3 regions of the Vibrio sp. 2134-1 genome follow, and region 1 is predicted to be linked to each of the others. Evidence: predicted binding sites of a transcription regulator. Region 1 holds the regulator's gene; each other region holds the start of a gene.

Region 1 (3,264 bases):
ACGGAACCGTCGAGGTTTCTTTGCAAGACAAAATTGATCAAGTTAAAGCTCAATTGGAAAAAGGTGAAGCGGTTATCGTGTTCTCTGAGCTACACGAAACCGTCGATATTCAACATAAAACAAAATTTTAGACCCTTCACATTTTACCGTATCCCACTCGATGACAAGGTATTGTTACGTGCTATAGTGGGATATCGACCGTGCAGTAGTAACTCTACTGCACATTACAGGTAAGTAATTTTCGACAAGGTTTGTCATGTCAGCTAAACACCCAATTATTGCGGTTACTGGTTCGTCCGGTGCCGGCACGACCACTACATCTGAAGCCTTCCGTAAAATGTTCAATATGATGAACGTTAAACCCGCATGGGTTGAAGGCGATAGCTTCCATCGCTTTACTCGCCCAGAAATGGACATCGAAATTCGCAAAGCCCGCGAGCAAGGTCGACACATTAGCTACTTTGGCCCACAAGCTAATGACTTCCCGGGATTAGAAGAGTTTTTCCGTAAGTTCGGGCATGATGGTACTGGCAGCGTGCGCCGTTATCTGCACACGTTTGACGAAGCGGTTCCCTACAATCAAATGCCAGGCACGTTTACACCGTGGCAAGACTTACCCGAAAACAGCGACGTGCTGTTTTATGAAGGGTTACATGGTGGCGTGGTCGATGGCGATGTTAATGTTGCTCAACATGTGGATTTCTTAATTGGTATGGTGCCGATTGTGAACTTAGAGTGGATCCAAAAATTCGTACGTGACACTCGCGATCGCGGCCATTCGCGTGAAGCGGTAATGGACTCAATCGTGCGATCCATGGACGATTACCTCAACTATATCACTCCGCAGTTTTCTCGTACTCACATCAACTTCCAGCGCGTACCGACCGTTGATACTTCCAACCCACTTAATGCAAAAGGCATCCCTAGTTTGGATGAGAGTTTTGTGGTGATTCGCCTACGCGGTATCAAGAATGTCGACTTCCCATATCTGCTGGCCATGATTGATGGCTCATTCATGTCACGCCACAACACGATTGTCGTACCCGGCGGTAAGATGAGCTTTGCAATGGAGCTCATAGTTCGGCCTATCCTACAACAGCTCATCGAAACAGGGAAAATTGGCTAAAAACCTGCCTGCGAAGATGTTTACTTTTCATACCGTGATCATGTGCACAGTTTTGCTTACAAAATCTCAATCATGGCACGATTAAAATCAAGAAATCGTTTTCGAAAAAGGATACTATTTCTTACCGAAACACAAGAGAGCTTGCAGCATATAAAAAGTGCTCTTATTCTAGTAGGCCTAATTCAGGCTTAGCTAAAATATGGATAGCGCAAGCGTACCCTGCAGAGGAAGTGAGATATTATGGTTCTAGGTAAACCTCAAACCGACCCAACATTAGAGTGGTTTCTTTCACACTGTCATATTCATAAGTACCCTTCAAAGAGCACGCTAATTCACGCGGGCGAAAAGGCAGAAACTTTGTACTACATCGTTAAAGGTTCTGTTGCGGTTCTTATCAAAGACGAAGAAGGTAAGGAGATGATCCTTTCTTACCTAAACCAAGGAGACTTTATTGGTGAACTTGGTCTATTCGAGGAAGACCAAGAGCGCACAGCTTGGGTTCGTGCTAAATCTCCTTGTGAAGTTGCTGAAATTTCTTTCAAGAAGTTCCGTCAGCTTATCCAAGTAAACCCAGACATCCTAATGCGTCTTTCTGCGCAGATGGCTCGTCGTCTTCAAGTAACTAGCCAAAAAGTGGGTGACCTGGCGTTCCTAGACGTAACTGGTCGTATCGCTCAGACGCTTCTGAACCTTGCAAAACAACCAGACGCAATGACTCACCCAGACGGCATGCAAATCAAGATCACTCGTCAAGAAATCGGTCAAATTGTTGGCTGTTCTCGTGAGACAGTAGGTCGTATCTTGAAGATGCTAGAAGAGCAGAACCTAATCTCTGCTCACGGTAAAACCATCGTGGTTTACGGTACTCGTTAATCTCGAACTAGAGTGACACGAACAAAATTATAAAAGCCACCAATGGCAACATTGGTGGCTTTTTATTTACTCATGACCAAATGAGATAGGGTGCAGCGAACACTAATGAGTAAGCTTAACAGGTTAACCCTAAAACTTAGCCATTCGTACTTTCAAAGATTTTGTCAGCTGAAGCGGCCACGAAACCTGGGTACAAATCACCATTTTCCATCGGATAGCGCTTAGCAAATTCATAAAACCCGCCAGGGATAATTTCAGTGCCTTCGCTAAAACGAACCGCTACTTTATCTGCCATGGTCGATGACTGCTCTAGCAACACCTCAGGAGTGCCCTTCACTTCACCACCATTTTCATTAATGGTAAACCCAGCGGTACGCAGATGATCGTTTACCTGCTTCACTTCTTCATATTCATTGAGCTGGTTAACGCTCACCGTGAAGTGGTTTGCTCCGTAACCATGCGCCGCAAGCCAAGATGCGTACTCACTTTCTTTAGCCAACGTTTGGTAATCAGCAAAGCTTAAATCCCACAAGCGTCCACCATGTAAGAATGCGCTATCTTTCAGCTTGTCAGCATCGATTTGTGCCACCAAATTTTTCACAATCTCTTGTAGCTCAGGCGAGCACTCTTCAACTTTTAGCTCACTAATAAATACTTTAGGTTGCTTCGGATCTGGGTGCTCATAGTGCTTAGCAACCAGCTTTTTGCTTTCGAAAATGTAATCACCACACGCCTTGTAACCAATAGCTACAAATGGCTTAGCTAGAGTTTCAATACCAAGAGGCGCGATATTGAAGGTACGTAAAGCTATATGATCATTAATCAGAGGCTCATCTTCTTGAAGCAGCTGATGCACTTTAGCAGCCGAAGGGCAAAGACGTTGAATGTAATCTTGCCATAGCGATTCAAATAACACATCGGGCGTCATAACGACTCCTTGTTACGAGATGTAGAGTTTAAAGGTAAGCGGAAGTTGGCTGCTCGTTCACAACAAAAGTTGTCCAGAATAATGAACGAGCAACCATCAACCTGTGACGGTAAATGCCAGTCAGTCAACACGCTTTTCCGAGTCTTTGCTCACTTTTCGTGTTCTGCCAACGATCACTACAACCCATACCTAAATGATGCGCCGGCAAGGTGAGCCGCAATGCATAGTTGCGACTCTATTATTAAAACTTATAGCGCTACACCTGGACTCAATGTTGCAGGCAAGACAGTCTCTTGACCTTCCATTGATGCCATTGGGTACGCACAGTAATCTGCTG
Region 2 (3,264 bases), on a different contig from region 1:
AATAAATCGATTCTGGAAATCATCCGTGAGATGTACCAGTACGGTGATATGCTCACCATGTCAGCTAAGAAAGACCCGATGGTAAACATTGGTGGCATGTGTTGTATTCGTGATCATAAGGAGTTGTTCCAGGCGGTGCAGACGCGCTGCGTACCCATGGAAGGATTTGTGACATACGGCGGCATGGCTGGGCGTGATATGGAAGCGCTCGCTCGCGGTTTGTATGAAGCCGCGGATGAGGATTTTCTTCACTATAGAATTAGCCAAGTTCAATACTTAGGTGAGCGCTTACGTGAAGGCGGTATTCCGATTCAATACCCAACGGGTGGTCATGCGGTGTTTGTGGATGCCGCTAAGATTTTGCCACATATTCCAGCGGATCAGTTTCCTGCGCAGGTATTGTGTAATGCTTTGTACTTGGAAGCGGGTATTCGAGCAGTAGAGATAGGATCGTTGCTGCTTGGTCGAGATCCGGAAACGGGTAAACAAAAAGCGTCAGAGCTTGAGTTGATGCGTTTGACCATTCCACGTCGTGTCTACACAAACGATCATATGGATTACATTGCGGATGCGATTATCGAACTGAAAAATCGTGCATATGAGTTAAAAGGGCTCACTTTCGTGTACGAGCCACCAGTGCTGCGCCACTTTACTGCTCGATTTAAAGAGATCGATTAACTCAAGTTTAAATCTAGATAAGCAAAAGGCCGCGAGTTTCGCAGCCTTTTTCGATTCGTTTATTTCTTAGCGTTACAGTTACGCTAACTCTAATGTGATGCGAACGAACTGGTCGTCTTGATACTGCACTTCATAATTGAAGGTACCACTGGCGTAAATGCTGCCAAGGAAAAGTGAACGTTGACTCATTGGTCCGCGGAACAGCATCGAAATAGGAGCGATTAGGGCGTTATTATCATCGAAGTGCTGATTTAAGTTCTCAGAAAGCACACACAGCAAACAGCCGTGTTGGTCGTGAGATAAGTCGACGTCTTCCGGTCGAGATAATAACACGGTAGTCCCCAGTTTCTTCTCAATCTCGTTGATCAGCAGCAAGTAGCTATCTAGATCGGGTTGAGGGTTGCTGGATTTGTCTGCACCGACGCAGCGCTCGAGTAATGCTTCCAGATTTCCGTTCTCACCTTTTGCCTGCTGAGTCAAAGATTTTAACGGCTTTTTAATCAGCTTATAGCGATTACTCTTCAGTTTTGGTTTCAGCCATTTCTGAAGTAAGTCATTACGTTCTTTAAGGGAGAGGCCATGCGAGGATGCGTGAATTTTAAAGTGCAGGTGTAATAAAGCGTGAACCGCAAGCTCACTCAGAAGTTGATTAGCATCTGTAGACTGTCTTGCCTGCTTAGAACTTTGCATTACACTCGAACAAAATTAGGGAAGAAGGATAATGGTGCCGAGAGAGGGACTCGAACCCTCACACCAAAGGCACTAGCACCTCATGCTAGCGTGTCTACCAATTTCACCATCTCGGCATCATGATGCTCTGAATACTCAGAGGCCTCGAAAGAAGCAACGCGAATTATAACCAAAATCCACCTGTTGGCGAGAGCAAAATGACGAATTTTGGCTCTTTCGAGTTTGATTGCATATTTATTGGTCACTTTTATGTTTTTTACCATCAACGCCTATCCTTATTTCCTTACTTTTATTAATGGTATGACGATAAAAGAGTGCTTTTGCCTAAATTTTGAACGCTTGAACGTTTGCGTAAATAAATGTGATGAATATCTCTTTTTGTTGGCTATACTTGCGTCCCGTTTAAGCGGGAATTAGGGTTTAGTTGTTCAGGACCCTTACCCATACAAGCCGTCACATGGAGCAGGCCAAGCAACATGCTCGCCAGCAGTGAATGACCCCACGGACCGGACCAGCTACGTTCAATTGCTTGTATAAGGTAAAAATAAGATGTCGAACTATTCGTTCTGTCTACATTCTGGATCTAAAAGTGAGTTATCACTCACTGCGTTGTCCCTTTCTTCTGCCAATTCCTTTGGCTCTTTTTTCTTTTTCAACGTTTAGTAGGTCCAGCTCATGAGTGTTCTATTTAGTCTATTTGGTATTGTTGCACTGCTAGGTTGTGCTTTCCTACTTTCTGAGGGTCGTTCTTCCATCAATTGGAAAACTGTATCTCGCGCCTTGATGCTACAAATGGGGTTTGCTGCTTTGGTGCTCTATTTCCCGTTGGGTCAAGCGGCGCTGGCGAGTTTAAGTAATGGTGTCGCGGGGCTACTCAGCTTTGCTGATGAGGGGATTAAATTCCTCTTTGGTGACCTCGCTTCTTCTGGCTTTATCTTCGCTATCCGTGTCCTTCCTATCATCATCTTCTTCAGTGCTCTTATCTCCGCCCTTTACTATTTGGGCATTATGCAAAAAGTGATTCAATTTATTGGCGGCGCTATCCAGAAGTTCTTGGGTACGAGTAAAGCAGAGTCTTTGGTTGCAACAGGGAACATCTTCTTATCTCAAGGCGAGTCACCACTTCTTATTCGTCCATTTCTTTCTAACATGACTCGCTCTGAACTGTTTGCTGTGATGGCTGGTGGTATGGCTTCAGTGGCGGGCAGTGTGCTTGGTGGTTATGCTGGTTTAGGGGTCGACCTCAAATACTTGATCGCGGCAAGCTTTATGGCAGCACCAGGTAGTTTGATGATGGCAAAAATCATCGTTCCTGAGCGTCAAACGCCAAGCGATTACAACAATATTGAGCTAGATAAATCAGAAGAAAGCAACGTAATTGATGCGCTAGCAAGCGGTGCCATGGGCGGTATGAAAGTTGCCGTTGCTGTTGGTACCATGCTTATCGCTTTCGTGAGTGTTATCGCGATGGTGAACACGGGGCTAGAAAACTTGGGTGAGATACTTGGTTTCTCTGGCGTAACGCTACAAGCGATTTTTGGTTATTTGTTTGCACCTCTAGCGTGGTTGATTGGTGTGCCAAGCCACGAAATTCTAGCTGCGGGTTCATACATTGGTCAGAAAGTGGTGATGAATGAGTTTGTTGCGTTTATCGATTTTGTGCAGCACAAAGCGACACTGTCTGAGCATACTCAAATTATTATCACTTTTGCGTTGTGTGGTTTTGCGAACATTGGCTCAATTGCGATTCAGTTGGGCTCTATCGGCGTGATGGCACCTGAGCGCCGCAAAGATGTTGCAAGTCTAGGCCTAAAAGCGGTTGCTGCTGGTACACTCGCTAACCTGATGAGTGCTTGCTTAGCGGGCATTTTTATCTCTCTCTAATTTAGATTGAAG
Region 3 (3,264 bases), on a different contig from region 1:
GTGAGCGACTTGCATCGCTGGAGCATTGGCATAGCGATCACAAGCAATCACTTCTAAACCAAGTCTCTGGCATTCAATGGCGACTTCTTTACCGAGTTCGCCAGAGCCTAAAAGTAATACACGGGTAGCATTTGCGCTAGTTGCAGTGCCAAACATAGTGTTCCCTTACAAAATAGAGTGATGAGACATAAATTGCAGGAGATCATACTGAAGTTTTATGACAAAGCAAACGTTTGCTTTTGGTTTTTAGGTAATAAAAAAGCTCTACATGTTGTAGAGCTTTTTGTTGAATTTGTCGTTTATACGTTGACAAAACTAAGCGGAATATCTGGATTCAACGCTTCCAACGTTGATTGCGTATCGGCTAAGTGACTGATCTTACCTTCAGAGTTTTCTACCAATGCAGCGGCTTTGATGCTGTCAAAGGTTTCACCCGCAAGTAAAACTTGGATTAGCGCAACTTGTAGCGGTGGCAAGCTAGGATTAAACGCTGCATTTTCTGCATAAGCGCCTTGGAATACACGGCCGCTAGTCATCTCTAATGCTAAACCACTCAAGTTGTTGGTGTATGGAGAGTGGCTCATGTTCATCGCTTCAACTGCACTTTGGATGAGTGCGTCTTCATCATCACATGAGAATTGGTGTTTAACTTCTGCCATTAAGCCGGACTCGATACCGAGATCGTTTGGTCCAAAGGCTTCAGGCAGGTATTCATGAAGTGACTTTTCTTCACGTTCTGGGAGCTGGATTTTAAGCTCGTTTGCGGTAGATAACTCATTCATGAACTGGCGGCAGTGACCACATGGGCTGAAGTTGATAGTGATATCCTTAACACCACGTTCGCCTTTCATCCAAGCATGGCTAATCGCAGACTGCTCTGCGTGAACCGTTTGACCCAACTGTACACCAAAGAATTCCATGTTGGCACCGAAGTAAAGGCGACCTGAAAGACCACGAACGATAGCGCCGACATAAAAGTCAGAAAGGGGAGCATAGGAGTACGCTGCGGCAAAAGGAAGTAGCGCAACACGAAGCTCTTTGTCTGATAGACCGGTAGCTGAAAGCAACTGCTCAAATTGTTGAACTGAAAGCGTAGCATCAAAATCATCAGCTTGGATGATAGGAGCAAGTTGTTTGGAAAGTGCTTCTGGAGCGCCTGCTAGCGCCTGTTCAATGCGACTTTTCATGTTGAATCCTTGTTATTGCATGGACAGTTATTCTATGTGAAAGATAGAAATGTTCCGTGCGTTAGATCACGATAAATAATGCAATTGATAATTCTGTTACATAATTAGAGTGAGCTCACACATGTATTCGATTGCACAGGTGTGAAGCGTTATCTCCGTCTCACAATTAACCATATCAGTATATGTTCATATGACCAAGGAGCAGGAGTATGTTACCCACGCGACTTTACCGCTATGCTACTTTATACCCACGTAATCTAGAGCGAGTGGTAGAACCTAGAATGCTAACGCTATGAATGTATATCTCGATCAAGTCCCTTCACGGTATTACTGGGTGAGGTTGATAGATAAGATAGGGTTTTGAAAAGGGTAAGGAAGAAGCGGAAAGGCTACGGCCTGCCGGAAGGAGGGCAGACCGAGAGCGCTTAACTATTGATATAGCCAGACAGCCAAAGCAAAAAAGCTTGGAGCCAAAATAGAAGTTATGATCCCACATAAAACCAATGCGAGTGATGAGAACGCGGCATCTATGGGCTGTTTCTCTGCACAAGTAGCGGTGCCTAAGGCATGAGAGACTGTACCCATTGTCAGACCACGTGCAATCGGGTGTTTAATTCCAATCAAATTGTAAATTGGGTATGCCAAAATTGCGCCCAATAAACCGACAATCAGAACCAAGATCGCTGCAACGGCGGCTTCACCACCGAGGTGACTCGATATTTCCATCGCTATTGGTGTAGTGACGGACTTACCCACTAGACTCGCGATTAAACTGATATCCGCTTTGAAAGCGACTGCGATCAAGGTGGTTGTCATCATCGACATCACACTGCCTACTGTGCAAGCAAAAGTGATGATTCGCCAGTTTGCTTTAATTTGTGGTAGTTGTTCATATAGTGGATAAGCCAGAGCAACTACAGCAGGTTGAAGCAAAAAGCTAATTCCTTCGTTATCCGCATAATACGTTTCAAATGGCACATTTAAGTAAGTAAGCAAAGGAATGAGCACTGCGATACTGATCAGCAAAGGGTTTGCTAGAGGATTGTTCACTTTGATTGCGATTTGGCGAGCGATAAGAAAAACCGCAATGGTAACAACTAACCACATATCAGTGTTTCTCCTGTAGCAAGTAATCCAGCAGCCAAGCGAGGCTGACCAATACAATGAGTGAACCGCCAACCGCGCTAGCGATGATAGGGAGCGCATTGGCGAGTAGTAAATCGAAATGCTGCATTAATCCGACGCTGATAGGAACGAACAATAAGATCATATAGCGTATAAATAGCGTGGCGCCCGGTTTGACCCAGTCGACTTTTACAAGCCCAAGAGTCATGGAGAAAAACAGTACGAGCATACCGATGACACTTCCTGGAACGGAAACGCCAGTGAACTTTTGAATGGTAATTCCGATGCCAAGTGCTCCCATGATGAGGAAGATTGAAATGAGCAGTTGGATCAGTTGTAAGAATCGTTCTTTAATCATTTTGACAGTATATAAACAACAAGCACACCATAAGGTGCGCTTGTATTAGGAGGAGTTAGGAAGCTAAGCTCTCTACATAACAGTACACGGATTTTAATATCGCAATCTTCTTTTCGTCACTTTCATGTTCGTGAACTAAGTTTTCTAAATTCAGCATGTACTCTTCAATTTGGCTTTCAAACACTTCTCGACAGTGTAGTGCCCAGCGTCTTTGTTCTTGCTCGTCTAATGTGCCTGGGAAGTTACGCGCACGATAGCGGAACAATAGAGGTTTAATACGCTTGTCATCAAATTCAATGTCTAATGCAGCAAGATTATTCGGGTCGGTTTCTCGAATGATATCCATAGCTGCGCGATCAGCCGGAGAAAAGAACCCGTCGTAAAGCTGTGTATCGACGTCATCACTTTTATCGAATTTACGCTCGACTGAAAAGAGGCTAATCAGCTTTTCTCTAATTTCAGGATGTTGGCGCAACAAAGCGAGATTAGCGAGACATTGCTGGCGATCAATGCCAATAGACTCTGCATTTTCAGCCGTTAACGTTTTTGCAGGGGCGAGAATAGGGCATTTGTTCAAATGAACTAGTTTAACTG

Evidence for each region. The regulator CRP, encoded in region 1, controls carbon source genes, mostly activating them, when cyclic AMP is high. The targets are predictions, from matches to a motif close to TGTGANNNNNNTCACA.
Region 2: R7R78_RS19480 (NupC/NupG family nucleoside CNT transporter) is a predicted target of CRP. The motif match lies at 1,957-1,972, and genes of this name have one in related genera.
Region 3: cdd (cytidine deaminase) is a predicted target of CRP. The motif match lies at 1,292-1,307, and genes of this name have one in related genera.

The regions. Positions count from the first base shown of each region.
Region 1 is NZ_JAWOUS010000025.1:29,857-33,120, reverse strand. Features, by position in the region: gene R7R78_RS20850 (YheU family protein) at 1-131, shown strand, start outside; gene R7R78_RS20845 (phosphoribulokinase) at 257-1,126, shown strand; gene crp (cAMP-activated global transcriptional regulator CRP) at 1,367-1,999, shown strand; gene R7R78_RS20835 (DUF1338 domain-containing protein) at 2,136-2,927, opposite strand; gene astD (succinylglutamate-semialdehyde dehydrogenase) at 3,176-3,264, opposite strand, start outside.
Region 2 is NZ_JAWOUS010000020.1:59,660-62,923, forward strand. Features, by position in the region: gene R7R78_RS19460 (tryptophanase) at 1-678, shown strand, start outside; gene R7R78_RS19465 (DUF2913 family protein) at 757-1,368, opposite strand; tRNA gene R7R78_RS19470 (tRNA-Leu) at 1,401-1,484, opposite strand; gene R7R78_RS19475 (hypothetical protein) at 1,449-1,631, opposite strand; gene R7R78_RS19480 (NupC/NupG family nucleoside CNT transporter) at 2,044-3,252, shown strand.
Region 3 is NZ_JAWOUS010000001.1:147,511-150,774, forward strand. Features, by position in the region: gene purT (formate-dependent phosphoribosylglycinamide formyltransferase) at 1-156, opposite strand, end outside; gene cdd (cytidine deaminase) at 300-1,187, opposite strand; gene R7R78_RS00625 (LrgB family protein) at 1,617-2,294, opposite strand; gene R7R78_RS00630 (CidA/LrgA family protein) at 2,296-2,670, opposite strand; gene sbcB (exodeoxyribonuclease I) at 2,726-3,264, opposite strand, start outside.